One region of the Viridibacillus sp. NPDC096237 genome, then DNA from elsewhere that is predicted to be linked to it. Evidence: predicted binding sites of a transcription regulator. Region 1 holds the regulator's gene; the other holds the start of a gene.
What was found. The regulator NrdR, encoded in region 1, represses ribonucleotide reductase genes. The targets are predictions, from matches to a motif close to AACACNATATATNGTGTT.

Region 1 (3,434 bases):
TTGTTGACATGGTGTATATTCGACTTCGATTGAATCGCGGATAATTGATAATATTGGCACAAAGCCTTTTAATACATTTTGACATTTTGCAACGGATACACATTCATCACAATCATGTTTCTGTCCTGTGTATTCATATAATTTACCTAAACCACGGTCTACCATGTCTTTATTTACTTCTTGATCATTGTCAGCTAGAAATTGCTGGACACCTTTATTTTCAAGAATTTCCCGCTTCATTTGCTCGTACCGTTCTTGAAAAGTTTGTGAATCCATCACTTTTCTAAGTTGATTATTAATCGGTTCCATGTGAATCCACCTGCCCTTCTTCTATTCCTAGTTTTTCGAGAATTTTTCGTCGTTCCTCTTCAAAATCGGTATTGCTTTTAACTGCTTCTTTTGATGTTTCTTTTATAGTAACTTCTTTTTTCTGTTTCTTTTCTTTATTTTTATTAAACCAGTCAGGTACTTTTTCTTCTCGCCCACCACTATAGCGTTTTTTCGCCACTGGTTTTTGCTCAGCTGTTTTCCATTCCATATATTGCTTATGCTCTTTACGCGCTAAATCCATTGCTTCTTTCGCCGTTTTCACACCTTTTCGCATCCAATGCGATGCGATCTTTTCGACATAATTTTTCGTTAACTTCATATCTGTACGTAAAAGAACATACTGAAGTAAGGCATTTACAACACCTATAGGCATTTGATATTGGAGGACAAGGTTTTGGGCAAGCTGAATATCAGCAGGGATTGGTTCTTTTCCATCAGCAATATCACGTAAGACATCAATTGGAGCAGTTGTTTCTAGATAATGAATCAATAATTCTTCCTTCGACTGTACAACTTGCTCTTTTGTACTCTTTTTCTCTACTTCTTTAACTACTGATTGGAAAGCATGTTGCATAGCAGGTGGTTCTGTAGAAACAGTCAATTTATAATAATCAGCTGCTGATTTCTTTAGCCTTGACTCGGATAATATCATATGATCATCTAAAGCGAGCATAACAACTTTCTGCATATCTAATGGTGTTAAATTATATAAAAAAGCTAGCTTCGCAATCGTTGCATTCGCTTCAGCAGTAAGTGCTGAAGATGGTACAAGTTGTTCTGACAATCCAGCTCTAAGTAAAGAAAAATCAAAATCCTCATAGTTAAATGGTAGTTCTTTAGGCTTCTCTTTTTCCTCAACTGTTTGCTCATTCGCAAAGGATGGTAAATGATGCTGCACAGGACGATAAACATCTGTAAATGTTCGTGACACTTCCTGATAGCCATCATTTGATGGACCTTTTTGAACAAAACGTTGGCGCAATTGTCTATAGGCTTGTTCACCAATTTTGCTAAATAAAAACATTGATAATAATGGATCATTAAAAAAAGCTGATGCTTCTAAGGGGGGCAATACGTCGTACATAAACGAGCGTACACCCTCGGAATCCTTACGCCAAGTGCGCATTAAACCAATAGCTTCTAACGCTATGCGTGACTCGAAAATTTTAGCAATCGGCATGTCAAGCGAATTCATCAAATGGTAATGTGATATTTCGGCTTCAGTCGCACTTTCCCCCTCAGCCCAAAGCATGAAATATAAGCTAATGGGTTCAACACCTATTAACGGCTGATATAGCAGTGTAATAAGCTGGCGATCATAGCTCGATACAGGAAATGGCATTCGAATGGACAATCGATCAACGGGCTGTATTTCTTTATATAAATGCACCACGATCACCGTCCTCCATATCACATTTATTTGTCATCGGATTGTCTTTCTATTAATTCTTTTAATTCGTCAATAAAGACATTAATATCTTTAAATTGACGATATACAGAAGCAAATCTTACATAAGATACTTCGTCAATTTTTGCTAGGCGATCCATAATCATTTCACCGACGTCTTCTGTCTTCACTTCTGAATTACCAATTCTACGTAGATCTTGTTCTATAGCAAATACTAATTCCTCTAATTCATTAAGGGCTACCGGGCGTTTTTCACATGCTCGAATAAGGCCTCGCAAAACTTTTTCACGGCTAAATTCCTCCCGTGAACCATCTTTTTTCACAACAATTAATGGCATTTCTTCAACTTTTTCAAACGTAGTAAAACGATATGCACATGACTCACATTCTCGACGCCTACGGATTGCCTTATTGTCATCTACCGGTCTTGAGTCAATAACTTTTGTTCCATTAAACTGACATGCTGGACATTTCATATTTTTTCTCTCCTGATTGCAAAACATTTTAGTTTATCTATTATATCAAATAATGCCTTAAAAAATCGAAAAAATGCAGTGGAAATTCTCTGATGCATGATAAAGATACTGTTTTAGGACAATATAGGGTCGATAAAAACAGAAAAAACAGACATATGTTCATCATTTATATGCTATTTTGTCTAATCTTAAATCAAAAAACCCTTTCTAGTACATTACTAGAAAGGGCTCTATTATATTAAATTTAAGCGTTTACAGACGCCTTAAGTGCAGCTGCAACTTTTCTCGTTAAATCTACTACTCGAGTTGAATAACCCCATTCGTTATCGTACCAAGCAAGTACTTTTACTTTACGAGTACCGATTACCATTGTAGTTAAACCATCAATCGTAGCTGAAGCTGGGTTTGTATTGTAATCTACTGATACCAAAGGTTCCATTGTGAAATCTAAAATTCCTTTTAGTGAACCAGCAGATGCTGCTTTAAACGCTTCATTCACTTCTTCAACCGTGACATCTCTGTTTAAATCTACTACTAAGTCTACTAATGAGACGTTTGGAGTTGGAACGCGAAGTGCCATACCATGTAACTTACCTTCTAGTTCTGGTAATACTAGAGTTAGAGCTTTAGCAGCTCCTGTTGAAGTAGGAATAATTGAAGCAGCACACGCACGAGCACGACGTAAGTCTTTATGTGGATTATCAATATTTTTTTGATCATTTGTATATGAATGTACAGTTGTCATTAAGCCATTGTCAATTCCAAAAGTATCATTTAATACCTTAGCAACTGGCGCAAGACAGTTTGTAGTACAGCTTGCATTTGAAATTACATCATGTTTTGTAAGGTCTAATTTTTCGTCATTAACACCCATTACAATTGTTACATCTTCATTTTTCCCAGGTGCTGTTAAAATAACTTTTTTAGCTCCTGCTTCTAGATGCAATGCTGCTTTTTCACGAGCATTGAATTTACCTGTTGCTTCGATAACGATATCAACATTCATTTCTTTCCAAGGTAAGTTCAACGGATCACGTTCACTAATAAGTTCAACACGTTTGCCATTTATGATTAGGGCTTTTTCTTCAAATTGTACGTCCCCATCAAATTTCCCGTGATTTGTGTCATACTTAATCAAATGTGCTAACGTTTCAGCTGGGTAACTAGCATTAATTGCAACAATATTTAAATCATCTTGAAGTATCGCTTGACGGAACACC
Region 2 (3,434 bases), on a different contig from region 1:
GTCGATGAAGAAAATACCTGGTTCTGCTGAGTAAGTAGCACAGATATTAATCAAGTTCCAAAGTTCACGAGCTTTCACTTTGCGGTATGTGCGTACAGCATGTCCCATTTCTGCCCATTCACGAACATCACCGACTTCATGCCATGTATCGTTATAAACTTTCATTTCTTCTGCATTATATGATTCAACCGCTGGGAATCGTAAATCAAATTCAGCGTCAGCTTCTACAGCTTCCATGAATTCATTTGTGATTGTAACAGAAATATTTGCACCAGTTAGGAATTCAGAGTTATGCACGCTGTATGTTCCACCGTCGCGTAATTTCGTTTCAGCGTCGCGAATAATCGCTTCATTAAAACCACCGACACCTGGGATTGTTTTATAGTTAGTGATACCTTGATACATCGCTTCTTCTTGTTGTGTTAAGGGTTTAAATTTCAGTTTTTCTTGTGCTAGACGTTGGATTGTTTCATCCGTTGTATTTTCGATTAAAAAACGTAAAATACGAGGATTTTGCATTTTTGAAATGATAAATTCAATAATGTCCGGATGCCAATCAGCTAACATAATCATTTGTGCACCACGACGTGATCCACCTTGTTCAACAAGATGAGTTAGCTTTGCAATATCATCTAACCATGACACTGATCCTGATGATTTACCATTAACACCACGAGCTAGCGTATTTCGCGGACGTAATGTAGAACCATTTGTTCCTACACCACCACCGCGACTCATAATTTCCATTACTTGTTTACGGTGATCACTAATGCCTTCACGAGAATCTGCTACAAATGGCATTACGTAACAGTTAAAGTAAGTAACATCTGTTCCTGCGCCTGCTCCGTAAATAACACGTCCCGCTGGAATAAAGTTTAACTTCACTAATTGCTCGTAAAATTTCTCATACCATTCTTGGCGTTTCTCTGCTGTTTTTTCAACGGCTGCTAGGCCAGTTGCATTACGTTTTGCAATTTGCTCATAATAGACTTCAAGAGGCTTTTCTATAACGTCTAAAGAACGTGTGACAATACCTGTTTGTTGTTCAGCATCATCATCAATAGCACTTCTATAATCTGCTTCAATCAGCACTTCTGCTGTTTTCTTTTCTGAGTTAACTGAAACGATATAACCAAGACCACGTGCTGGGAATTTAGGGTCAGCTTTGACCGTTAAAACAACAAAATCTCCTGCTTTTAGCGTTTTCTTTTCTGTATCTTTAAAAGAATAACGGTCGATCATGACTAAGCGAGACACACCTTTATGTGTTATATGCATGTCCTCTGTGATGGCATGAACTTGTGGAAATTGTTGAATATCATTGTTTAGTTGTTGTACATTAATCGTCTGATTATGATGCTGTGAAGCAAGTACCATTATCATTCGCCTCCCTATTTAAATCGCGCATTAAACACTACATATGGTGTTTATTCAAGACATTACGATACTATATATTGATAAGAAAAGCAAATAGGGTGATTCTGAGCAAAATGTTGATTTAACAACATTGGAAGCGATTTTTCAATTTCCATCAAACTAAAATAAGTCAAAAAGACTACTATTTTCTAAAATTCCATTCATCACTTTCATAGCGCGTTTTAGCTAAATTATTAACAAAATCCAATTGTTCATCAGTCAATGTGTAAGGTACAAGTTCAATGTCTAATCCGTCCTCAAATCCTTTGTGGAAAGCAGATATACACGTTTCAACATCGACAGGTTTTTGAGCTAGCTGATTAATAGCCACCGCTTTTTGTGGTAAATGTTTGCGCATGCGTTCTTTTGAAGCTTCTGATGGGAATTTAAAAAGGGAGATCAATTTTTCATCATCGAGATCAATTAAGATTGCTCCATGTTGTAAAATGACACCTTCTTTACGCGTCTGCGCACTACCCGCTACCTTTTTACCTTCTACTACCAATTCATACCAACTTGGTGCATCAAAACAAACTGCACTCTTCGGTGTTTTCAAGTCTGCTCGTTTTTCTTCTGAATCAGGGATTGAAAAATATGCATCTAACCCTAAGTTTCTGAAGCCTAGTAATAAGCCTTCACTTAATACTCGGTAAGCTTCTGTTACCGTTTTAGGCATATCTGGGTAGTCTTCATTAACGATAATGCTATATGTTAATTCATGCTCATGTAAAACTGCACGCCCTCCAGTCGGACGACGAACAAACCCTAAATTTAATTTATGTAATTGTTCAAAATCAATATCTTTTTCAGCACGTTGAAAATAACCAATAGAAAGTGTTGCTGGATTCCATTCGTAAAATCGTATTACTGGTGGAATTAAACCTTTACTATGCCAATGTAGGAGCGCTTCATCTAATGCCATATTGAATGCAGGGCTACACGGACCTGAATTAATAAAATACCATGTTGTTTTCATTTGGTCTCCTCCTTATAATCAACTTATCTATTTTAACAAACTCATTGGACTATCGCTAGATGTTCTTTTATAATATTACTGTAGATAGAAAGGGGTAAGACGATTTGAGTTGGTTATATACATTAGCAATTGTTTTATTTGTGGTAATTGTATACGCTTTAGTGAACGCTCTTCGTTTCAAAAAAGCAGTTACAACTTTAACACAAGAAGAATTTATTGAGGGTTATCGTAAAGCACAATTAATAGATGTGCGTGAGCCTAAAGAGTTTGACAGTGGTCATATTCTAGGCGCTCGTAACGTCCCAACCTCACAACTTCGTCAACGTCATAAAGAAATTCGCCCAGACAAACCTGTTTACTTGTATTGCCAAAATGCAGGCCGTAGTGCACGTGCCGCTATGTTATTAAAGAAAAAAGGCTATGATCAAGTATACCAATTACAAGGTGGATATAAAAATTGGACAGGCAAAATCAAAGTGAAATAAAGTTGATTACGTTGCAAATAAAAAGAGTCATTTCTATATTAAACAGAAATGGCTCTCTTTTTTCTTAATTATACATGCTTATAGCTACGTCTATAAAGGAGGATATAATGACAAAATTCTTATATACTTTTCACGAAGATTTACGACCCGATATCCCTAACTATGCAGATGTATCAGAGGTTTTTGAACGCATCTCAAAAAAATTAAATGAAGTACACCTATGCAATTTTCGTGGTGTGACTGTCGAACTGAATAATTCACAATTTCATCATCATTTACTTGAAATGATGGACAAAGAATTAATCCGCTACGAAAATTTGAGTTATATATATGCTGCATTACCTAGTATTGTCTTAAATTCTGTCGCAGAAGATCAATTAGATAATAAGTTGAAATCAATCAAGACATTTAGTAATTCTTTAATCTACTTCCCTGATTATGAAGTAGCTATTACTAATATACCTGTATTCCGCTCCGATTCAGAATGGCCTGAGTTTTTCTATTTCACAACAAGTGCAGAGAAAATGATGGATTTTATCGAAGCTATTCAAGAACAG

Region 2: a site for NrdR is predicted at 1,411-1,428, ahead of ACQKMD_RS11595 (vitamin B12-dependent ribonucleotide reductase). Genes of this name have one in related genera too.

The regions. Positions count from the first base shown of each region.
Region 1 covers NZ_JBNNTI010000007.1:5,243-8,676, forward strand. Annotated here, with positions in the region: gene dnaI (primosomal protein DnaI) at 1-309, opposite strand, end outside; gene ACQKMD_RS06445 (replication initiation and membrane attachment family protein) at 296-1,723, opposite strand; gene nrdR (transcriptional regulator NrdR) at 1,747-2,214, opposite strand; gene ACQKMD_RS06455 (glyceraldehyde-3-phosphate dehydrogenase) at 2,459-3,434, opposite strand, start outside.
Region 2 covers NZ_JBNNTI010000018.1:24,417-27,850, reverse strand. Annotated here, with positions in the region: gene ACQKMD_RS11595 (vitamin B12-dependent ribonucleotide reductase) at 1-1,383, opposite strand, end outside; gene ACQKMD_RS11590 (lipoate--protein ligase family protein) at 1,559-2,392, opposite strand; gene ACQKMD_RS11585 (rhodanese-like domain-containing protein) at 2,497-2,877, shown strand; gene ACQKMD_RS11580 (AAA family ATPase) at 2,985-3,434, shown strand, end outside.